Regions from separate parts of the Diaphorobacter sp. LR2014-1 genome, predicted to be linked through region 1. Evidence: riboswitches for the same ligand, from Rfam matches in the RefSeq annotation. Region 1 holds a riboswitch; the other holds the start of a gene.
What was found. Region 1 has a riboswitch for S-adenosylhomocysteine ahead of ahcY (adenosylhomocysteinase). Riboswitches for the same ligand answer to the same signal wherever they lie in the genome.
Positions count from the first base shown of each region.

Region 2: another riboswitch for S-adenosylhomocysteine. It lies ahead of metH (methionine synthase); the one in region 1 lies ahead of ahcY (adenosylhomocysteinase).

Region 1 covers NZ_MTBE01000026.1:27,383-32,576, forward strand. Annotated here, with positions in the region: gene BV908_RS16010 (TlyA family RNA methyltransferase) at 1-737, opposite strand, end outside; gene ahcY (adenosylhomocysteinase) at 850-2,280, opposite strand; S-adenosyl-L-homocysteine riboswitch at 2,347-2,428, opposite strand; gene BV908_RS16020 (peptide chain release factor 3) at 2,567-4,192, shown strand; gene BV908_RS16025 (HAD-IIB family hydrolase) at 4,210-5,046, shown strand; gene BV908_RS16030 (c-type cytochrome) at 5,143-5,194, shown strand, end outside.
Region 2 covers NZ_MTBE01000001.1:98,003-103,196, forward strand. Annotated here, with positions in the region: gene metH (methionine synthase) at 1-2,199, opposite strand, end outside; S-adenosyl-L-homocysteine riboswitch at 2,230-2,351, opposite strand; gene BV908_RS00510 (sigma-54-dependent Fis family transcriptional regulator) at 2,518-3,870, opposite strand; gene petA (ubiquinol-cytochrome c reductase iron-sulfur subunit) at 4,073-4,687, shown strand; gene ccoG (cytochrome c oxidase accessory protein CcoG) at 4,731-5,194, shown strand, end outside.

The DNA.
Region 1 (5,194 bases):
GTGAGCGAGATGAAGGACAGGTCGCCGGTGACGAGATCGAACGCTGGCGTGATGTCCACGTCCTCGCACCCGGGACGGCGGCGGCGCTGCACGGGCAATGAGCCCTCGGCGCGTGCCTTGGCCTTGGCGGCGCGCTCGGCCTTGAAGCTCTCGATCTCATGCTCCTTGGCGTCGTCGCTGTCGTCGTACTCATCGTCCACCATGCCGCCGTTGCGCATCCAGGCGTAGGGGGCCTGGGGCTGGGTGTCGTTGTCTTCCGCGTCCTCGATGACTTCGGACAGCGCCACGTCGCAGGCGTCCTGCAGCGCCTCGGGCGTGAGGGCCCGGGCATTCACGCCTTCCACGCAGACCACCCGCGGGTCGGCGCGCAGCCGCTCGTGCAACTGGCCGTGGCCCACGTCCACGCCAATCACCTGGGCAGCGCCATGTGCCAGCAGGCAGTCGGTGAAACCGCCGGTGCTCTGCCCCACGTCCAGGCAGCGCAGGCCAGCCACTTGCAGGCCCGTGGCAGCCAGCGCACCTTCAAGCTTGAGGCCGCCGCGCGAGAGGTACTTGGCCTCCGCAGCGTCCAGCAGCTGCACCTCGACCCCCGCAGGAATGTCGTCGCCGTTCTTGGCCACCTTCTGCCACGGCAGCGTGGGCGCCAGGCGCCACTGCACGCCGGCGGCAATCAACCGCTGGGCCTGCGACCGGGTGGCCGCGTAGCCGCCTTCCACCAGAAATACGTCCGCGCGCATCGCGCTGTCCTCTCATATCGATAGCTGGCAGCGCTTGCAGTGAGCCACTTTCAGCAATTTTTCATGCTGAAAACGACTACTGGCAAGCGCAAGCAGCTATGCTTTTTGACAATCAATAGCGGTAGGTGTCGGGCTTGTAGGGGCCCTGCTTCGGCACGCCGATGTAGGCGGCCTGCTCGTCGCTCAGCTCGGTCAGCATGGCGCCCACCTTCTTCAGGTGCAGGCGCGCCACCTTCTCGTCGAGGTGCTTGGGCAGCACGTAGACCTTGCCCACGTCGTAGCCCTCGGGGTGGGTGAACAGCTCGATCTGCGCGATCGTCTGGTTGGCGAACGAGTTGGACATCACGAAGCTGGGGTGGCCCGTGCCGCAGCCCAGGTTCACCAGGCGGCCCTTGGCCAGCAGGATGATGCGCTTGCCGTCCGGGAAGATCACGTGGTCCACCTGGGGCTTGATCTCTTCCCACTGGCAGTGCTCTTCCAGCTTGGCGACCTGGATCTCGTTGTCAAAGTGGCCGATGTTGCACACGATGGCCTGGTCCTTCATGGCCTTCATGTGCTCGAAGGTGATGACGTCGCGGTTGCCCGTGGTGGTGACGAAGATGTCGGCCTTGTCGGCGGCCCACTCCATGGTCACGACCTTGAAGCCTTCCATAGCGGCCTGCAGGGCATTGATGGGGTCGATCTCGGTCACCCACACCTGGGCGCTCAGGGCGCGCAGCGCCTGGGCCGAGCCCTTGCCCACGTCGCCATAGCCCGCCACCACGGCCACCTTGCCGGCAATCATCACGTCGGTGGCGCGCTTGATGCCGTCCACCAGCGACTCGCGGCAGCCGTACAGGTTGTCGAATTTGGACTTGGTCACCGAATCGTTCACGTTGATCGCACGGAACAGCAGCGTGCCCTTGGCCGACATTTCCTTGAGGCGGTGCACGCCGGTGGTGGTCTCTTCGGTCACGCCGATGATCTGGGCGCTCTTGCGGCTGTACCAGGTGCTGTCCTCGGCCAGCTTGGCCTTGATGGCGGCGTACAGGATGCGCTCTTCCTCGCTGCCGGGGTTGGCCAGCACGGAGGCGTCCTTTTCAGCGCGCTTGCCCAGGTGCATCAGCAGCGTGGCGTCACCGCCGTCGTCCAGGATCATGTTTGGGCCTTCGCCCTCGCTGCCCTTGGGGCCGAAGTCGAAGATGCGGTGGGTGTAGTCCCAGTAGTCCACCAGGGTTTCGCCCTTGATGGCGAACACCGGCGTGCCGGTGGCGGCAATCGCGGCGGCGGCGTGGTCCTGGGTGGAGAAGATGTTGCACGAGGCCCAGCGCACGTCGGCGCCCAGGGCCTTGAGCGTCTCGATCAGCACGGCCGTCTGGATGGTCATGTGCAGCGAGCCGGTGATGCGTGCGCCCTTCAGGGGCTGCTTGGCCGCGAATTCCTCGCGGATGGCCATCAGGCCAGGCATCTCGGTTTCGGCGATGCGGATCTCCTTGCGGCCCCAGTCGGCCAGGGAGATATCGGCAATCGCGGAGTCGGCTGGGGACTTGAGAACAGCGCTCATGGTGGTTTCCTTGATGGGTATCTGAAAAAACCGCGCCTGGGGGATGGGGCTCACCGCACCGCAAGGCGTGGGTGAGCGTCGTTGCTGGGTATGACTTCCGAGCCTCGCGCCCCGCCGTGCTGGGGACGCTGCAACGCTCCTCGGAAAGTGCAAGATTATACCGGCGCCCCCGCACCACGCGCTGCGCCGTAGAATCCCCGCCCAATGCCAGGGCGTTCCCGCAGGGTGCGCCCGCCTCTTCTCGCACCGGCCGCAGCGCACCGCGCGGCCCTCACCCAGAATCACTGTGTCGTACGCCCCAGAAACCCGGCGCCGCCGGACTTTTGCCATCATCTCCCACCCCGACGCCGGCAAGACCACGCTGACGGAAAAGCTGCTGCTGTTCTCCGGCGCCATCCAGATCGCCGGCGCCGTGAAGGGCCGCAAGGCCAGCCGCCACGCCACGTCCGACTGGATGGAGATCGAGAAGCAGCGCGGCATCTCGGTGGCGTCGAGCGTGATGCAGATGAGCTACCGCGACCATGTCATCAACCTGCTGGACACGCCGGGCCACAAGGACTTCTCGGAAGACACCTACCGCGTGCTCACGGCCGTCGATTCGGCCCTGATGGTGATCGACGCGGCCAACGGCGTGGAGGCGCAGACGCGCCGCCTGATCGAGGTCTGCCGCCAGCGCGACACGCCCATCATCACCTTCGTCAACAAGATGGACCGCGAGGTGCGCGACCCGCTGGACATCCTCGACGAGGTGGAGCGTGAGCTGGGCATGCCCTGCTGCCCCATCACCTGGCCCGTGGGCCAGGGCAAGAGCTTCGGCGGCATCATCAACCTGCGCACGCAAAGCATGACGGTCTTCCAACCCGGCAGCGAAAAGCGCCCGCAGGACTTCGAGGTCATTCCGCTGGCCGATGCCGACAAGCTGCGCGCGCGCTTCGGTCAGGCCTTTGACGACGCACTGGAAAGCATGGAGCTGGCGCAAGGTGCCTCGGCGCCCTGGGACCATGAAGCCTTCCTGGCCGGCAAGCTCACACCGGTGTTCTTCGGCTCGGGCGTGAACAACTTCGGTGTGATGGAAGTGCTGGATGCGGTGGTGGACATGTCGCCCCCGCCCGGCCCGCGCAAGAGCTCGCTCGTCGTCAACAAGCAGACCGTCGAGAAAACCATCCTGCCCGAAGACGAAGGCTTTTCGGGCGTGGTGTTCAAGGTGCAGGCCAACATGGACGCCAACCACCGCGACCGCATCGCCTTCGTGCGCGTGGCCAGCGGCAAGTACACGCCCGGCATGAAGCTCAAGGTGCAGCGCACCGCCAAGGAGCTGCGCCCCACCAGCGTGGTCACCTTCATGAGCCAGCGCCGCGAGGCGGTGGAAGAGGCCTACGCCGGCGACATCATCGGCTTCACCACGCACGGCGGCGTGCAGTTGGGCGACACCATCACCGACGGTGCCAACCTGCAGTTCACCGGCCTGCCCTTCTTCGCCCCCGAAATGTTCATGACCGTGGTGCTGAAGAACCCGCTGCGCACCAAGCAACTACAGCAGGGCCTGATGCAGCTGGGCGAGGAAGGCGCCATCCAGGTCTTCAAGCCCGAGGCCGGCGGCAACATGCTGCTGGGTGCCGTGGGCCAGCTGCAGTTCGAAGTGGTGCAACACCGTCTGAACACCGAATACGACTGCGACATCCGTCTGGAAGCCTGCCAGTACACGGGAGCCCGCTGGATCACCGCCGACACGCCGGCCGAACTGCGCGAGTTCGAGAACGCGTATCCGATGCGCATGGCGCGCGATGCGGCGGACACGCTCGCCTATCTGTGCACGAGCCCATATGACGTACGGCTGGCGCAGGAGCGGTTCCCGAAGATTCATTTCCATCCGCTGCGGGAGCATGCGGGGTTGGCGTTGCAGAACAGTTGACGCGACCCCCATCCGCCATGCACCCTCTTGCCTCATGGGACGAGTTGGCGCGCACATGCATCACCGGCGTGCTCACCGACATCGACGACACCCTGACCACCGATGGCGCCATCACCGCCGATGCCCTGCAGGCGCTGGCCGACCTGAAAGCCTCAGGGCTGCACGTCATTCCGATCACGGGCCGGCCGGTGGGCTGGAGCGAGCCTTTTGCCGCTGCCTGGCCGGTGGACAGCATCGTTGCTGAGAACGGTGCGGTGGCGCTGCTGCGGGCGTCCCGAAATTTTGCCCCAAATGGCCTACAGTCCCCGTGCGATAAGCGCGAGCAGCTATTAAAGTTGTATCAACAGGACGCCGCCACGCGCGCCTCCAACTTCGCGCGCATGCAACAGGTGTTGGCCGAGATTGAAGCCGCCGTGCCCGGCGCCCGGCGCGCCACCGACTCGCCCGGGCGCGAGACGGACATCGCCATCGACCACAGTGAATTCACGCACCTGCCCCAGGCGGCCATCGATCAGGCGGTTGCCCTGATGCATGCCGCGGGCATGAACGCCACCGTGAGCAGCATCCACATCAACGGCTGGTTCGGCGCGCACAACAAGCTGGAGGGTGCGCGATGGATCGTGCGCGAGCTGTTCGGGCGCGATCTGGACGCCGAGCTGGAGCGCTGGGTCTACATCGGTGACTCCACCAATGACCAACTCATGTTTGCGCACTTCCCGCACAGCGTGGGTGTGGCCAATATTGCGCGTTTCGTGCCCCAACTGCAGCATCTGCCGCGCTATGTGACGCAGGGCGAGCGCGGGGCAGGGTTTGCAGAACTTGCGCAATCCTTGCTCGCCATCAACGATCGCTGACATCGACCGTTCAGGTGCGCGTTGCACTACCAAAACACCACCGGGGCTTCACAACTCGCCTTCTAAAATGACCCTTTTCACAAAAAGGGTTACACCATGGCAAGGCGCATTCCCGCAATGCTGGCGCTGGCGTTGTTCGCCGGGCTGG
Region 2 (5,194 bases), on a different contig from region 1:
GGGCTGCTTCTCGGCCTGCTGGCGCAGGCCGTACCAGGTGAGCACGACCTTGTCGCGCGCGGCATCGGCATACAGCTCGATGTCGTCATCGCGCACGGTGTTGGCGGGCCAGAAGCCCACCACGGCGTGGGCCGTGAGCCAGCGGCCCTCCACGATCTTCTTGAGCATGGCCTGTGCGTCGCGGAAGACGCGCGTGGCTTCCTCGCCCACCACCTCGTCCTGCAGGATGTCGGGGTACTTGCCAGCCAGGTCCCAGGTCTGGAAGTACGGTGCCCAGTCGATGAAGGGCACCAGCTCGGCCAGGTCGATGTTCTTGATCACGCGCCGGCCGATGAACTTGGGCGCCGGCGGCTGGTAATGCGCCCAGTCGATGCGCGTCTTGTTGGCGCGGCACTGCGCCAGCGGCCACACCGGCGTCTTCTTCTTGTTGGCATGCAGGTGGCGCACATGGTCGTAGTCGGCCTGCACCTCCGCCAGGTAGCTGTCCTTTTGCTCGCCCAGCAGGCTCTGCGCCACGCTCACGCTGCGCGAGGCATCGGGCACGTAGACCACGGGGCCCTGGTACTGCGGCGCGATCTTGACGGCCGTGTGCACGCGCGAGCAGGTGGCGCCGCCGATCAGCAATGGAATCTTCTTGATGCGGAAGTACTCGTCCTTGTCCATCTCGCCGGCCACGTACTGCATCTCTTCCAGGCTGGGCGTGATCAGGCCCGACAGGCCGATGATGTCCGCGCCTTCGGCCTTGGCGCGCGCCAGGATTTCATGGCAGGGCACCATCACGCCCATGTTGATGACCTCGAAGTTGTTGCACTGCAGGACGACGGTCACGATGTTCTTGCCGATGTCATGCACGTCGCCCTTGACGGTGGCGATGACGATCTTGCCCTTGCTGGACACGTCCAGGCCGGCGGCTTCCTGCTGGCGCTTTTCTTCCTCGATGTAAGGGATCAGGTGGGCCACGGCCTGCTTCATCACGCGGGCGCTCTTGACCACCTGCGGCAGGAACATCTTGCCCGCGCCGAACAGGTCGCCCACGATGTTCATGCCGTCCATCAGCGGGCCTTCGATCACGTGCAGCGGGCGGCCGCCGCCTTGCACCACGATCTGCTGGTAGGCCTCTTCGGTGTCTTCGACGATGAAGTCGGTGATGCCGTGCACCAGCGCGTGCGACAGGCGCTCGCCCACGGTTTTCGGGTGCTCGGGTGTGCCGCGCCACTCCAGCTTCTTGCTGTCGTCCTTGGCGGCGCCCTTGGCGGCCTCGGCAATCTCCAGCAGGCGTTCGGCCGCGTCGGGGCGGCGGTTCAACACCACGTCTTCCACACGCTCGCGCAGCTCGGGGTCAAGATCGTCGTAAACGCCGACCATGCCCGCGTTGACGATGCCCATGTCCATGCCGGCCTTGATGGCGTGGTACAGGAACACGGTGTGGATCGCCTCGCGCACCGGCTCGTTGCCGCGGAAGCTGAACGACACGTTGGACACGCCGCCCGACACCTTGGCACCCGGCAGATGCTGCTTGATCCAGCGCACGGCCTCGATGAAGTCCACGGCGTAGTTGGCGTGCTCTTCGATGCCCGTGGCGATGGCGAAGATGTTGGGGTCGAAGATGATGTCCTCGGGCGCCATGCCCACCTCGTCCACCAGGATGCGGTAGGCGCGCTCGCAGATCTCGGTCTTGCGTGCGAAGGTGTCGGCCTGGCCCTTCTCGTCGAAGGCCATGACCACGGCGGCCGCGCCGTAGCGGCGGATCAGCTTGGCCTGGCGCTTGAACTCCTCCACGCCCTCCTTCATGCTGATGGAGTTGACGATGCCCTTGCCCTGCAGGCAGCGCAGGCCGGCCTCGATGACCTCCCACTTGGAGCTGTCCACCATCACCGGCACCCGGGCGATGTCGGGCTCGGAGGCGATGAGGTTCAGAAAGCGCACCATCGCGGCCTTGCTGTCCAGCATGGCCTCGTCCATGTTCACGTCGATGATCTGCGCGCCGTTTTCCACCTGCTGGCGCGCCACCGACAGTGCCTGCTCGTACTGGTCGTTCAGGATCATGCGCGCGAACGCCTTGGAGCCGGTGACGTTGGTGCGCTCGCCCACGTTGACGAACAAGCTCCCCTCGCCGATGAACACGGGCTCCAGCCCCGACAGGCGCATGGGCGGCACGGCGTGCGAAGGGACGGAAGATGCGGGGGCGGACGACGGCATGGGGCTCACCTGGATAACAAGAACAGACACATCAGGTGAGCGCCGTTGGTACACGCACGGCTGCATGCCGCGGTGGGCCCGAGCCTGACGCCGCCACGCGCGAGCCGCCTGTGCGGCCCCGGCCGGCGGGCGCTGCAGCGCTCCTCGGGAAAGCGTCGAATTCTACGCGGCCCACCTTTGGGGGGCAGGCATATGGATATACCCCCGCGTGCACTGTGCGCCCAGAACGTGGCCCCTACACGGGGCGGTGGCTGTTTCAAGCAAAAACAGACCGCAAGCCAGCCACAGCAAGCGCTAAAAGCTATCAAACAAGGAGCATCAGCCCTGCTCCCGTAACAGTCGCAGCTTGCGGTACAGCGTGCGCGTGCTGACCCCCAGGGCGCGCGCCAATTCGCGACGCGACGCGGCCCCCCCCGCCAGCGCTGCGCGCAGGGCCTCGGATTCGATGTCACGCAGGGTGGCATGGTCGGGCTGCTGCGCAGCGCGGGCCGGCGCCGCCGCGGGCGCATCGAACGAGAGCGCGCGCTCGATCGTATGGGCGGTCACCACCGCGCCGTCGGTCAGCAGCGCGGCACGTTCCAGCACGTTGCGCAGCTCGCGTACGTTGCCGGGGAAGGGGTGCTGCGCCAGCCGGCGCAGCGCCGCGGGCGCAAGCACCAGGCCCCGCCCCCCGGCCACGCGCTGCAGGAGCGATTCCGCCAGCAGCGGAATGTCCTGCGGGCGTTCGCGCAGCGCGGGCAGCTGGATGGGAAAGGTGCTCAGGCGGTAGTACAGGTCCTGGCGAAACCGCCCCTCGCGCACCATGGCACGCAGGTCGCGGTGGGTGGCCGCCACCAGGCGGATGTCCGCGCGGCGCAGCTCGGTGTGGCCCACGCGGCGGTAGGTGCCGCTTTCCAGCAAACGCAGCAGCTTGACCTGCATGGTGAGCGGGATGTCGCCCACCTCGTCCAGGAACAGCGTGCCGCCGTGCGCCGCCTCCACCAGGCCGGCGCGTGCGGCATGGGCGCCGGTGAAGGCGCCACGCTCGTGGCCGAACAGTTCGCTCTCGAACAGCGTCTCGGGCAGGCTGGCGCAGTCCACCACCACCAGCGGCCGCCCCGCGCGCGGGCTGGCCTCGTGCACGGCGCGCGCGGCCAGCTCCTTGCCCGTGCCCGACTCGCCCAGCAGCAGCACGCTGGCCTGCGACGGGCCCACGCGCGCGATCAGCTCCAGCACGGCCTGGAACGCGGGCGCGCGCCCGATCATGCCCAGCGCGCCCGGCTGCCCCTGGGCAATGCGCAGCGGCTCCATCTTCTCCAGAAAGTACTGAAGCTGGCCCGCCTCGTCGCGCAGCGGCACCAGTTCGATCTGCACGTATTCCTCGCCCGCCGGGGTGTGGTGCAGGTGCAGCACGCGCTCGCGCTGGCCACTGAAGAGCGAGCGCGCCAGCGGGCAGGTCTCGCCCGCCTGGTCGCACGGCACGGGCGAATGGTGCGAGACCGCATGGCAGGTGCGCCCCACCACCGGCGCGCCCTGGCCGAACTGGCGACGGTAGGCGCCGTTGGCGGCCACGATGCGGTAGCCGCGGTCGAACAGGATGTGCGGCTCGGGCAGCCCCTCCAGCCAGGAGGCAAGCAGCGCGGTCTGCGCCACCTGCGCCGGGGTGGGAGAAAGATCAGGAGTGTCGGCCATGGTGACATATGGTGTCACAAATGGCATGCATTGGCAGTGTTTCTACCCTCCACCATGGCAGCGCTGACTCCTTGGGGGAGGTAAGCCTTTGTTCCACATAGGGATTTCGCACGCAGTGCCGCGCGGCCAGGCTGGCACGGCTCTTGAGTCAGGACAAGCAAGCGCGCGCCCCCTTGGCCGCGCCCATCGTGAAGGAATCGCCATGACTGCCCTGCCCGCCTCGTGCACCTGCGCTGCGCCCGACGCAGATCGCCGCACCCTGATCCACGCCACGGCCGCCGCCGGGGGGCTGGCCGCCGTCGGCGCGGCCGTGCCCCTGGTCAGCAGCCTGGCGCCCAGCGAACGCGCACGCTCCCTGGGCGCAGCCGTGGAGGTGGACATCGCCGGCTTGCCGCCGGGCGGCATGCTCACGGTGGAGTGGCGCGGCAAACCCGTCTGGATCGTGCGGCGCACGCCGGAGATGCTGCAGTCGCTGCAGGGGCTGGAGGCACAGTTGGCCGACCCCGCATCGGCCAAGGACCAGCAGCCCGACTACGCGCGCAATACCCACCGCTCCATCCAGCCGGAGGTCTTCGTGGCCATCGGCATCTGCACGCACCTGGGCTGCTCGCCCACGGCCGTGGCCCCGGGCGCGCCGCAGTCCGGCCTGGGCGCGGGCTGGCCCGGGGGCTTCTTCTGCCCCTGCCATGGCTCCACGTTCGACAACGCCGGGCGCGTGTACCGCAACAAGCCCGCGCCGACGAGCCTGGAGGTGCCGCCGCACCGCTTCCTGAGCGCCACGCGGCTGCTGATCGGCGAGGACAGCGCCAGCGCCTGATCGACCGCCCTTCGCCCAAGACCATCACAACCACGCCCCTTCCATGCCCGCCCCGCAGACCCAGCCCCCCGCTGCCGAACGCGACGTCTACGTCGACCTGTACGAAGCCAAGAAGAAGATCTACCCGCGCGCCATCGGCGGCGTGTTCACGCGCTGGCGCTGGGCGCTGGTGCTGCTCACCCAGGGGGTGTTCTACGGCCTGCCCTGGTGGCAGTGGGGCGAGCGGCAGATGGTGCTGTTCGACCTGGGCGCGCGGCGCTTTTACCTGTTCGGCCTGGTGCTGTACCCGCAGGACTTCATCTACCTCACCGGCCTGCTCATCATGTCGGCGCTGACGCTGTTCCTGTTCACGGCGGTGGCGGGGCGGCTGTGGTGCGGCTTTGCCTGCCCGCAGACGGTGTACACCGAGCTGTTCCTGTGGCTGGAGCGCCTGACCGAAGGCGACCGCAGCGCGCGCATGCGCCTGGACAAGGGCCCGTGGACCTTCGAGAAGCTGTGGCGCAAGAC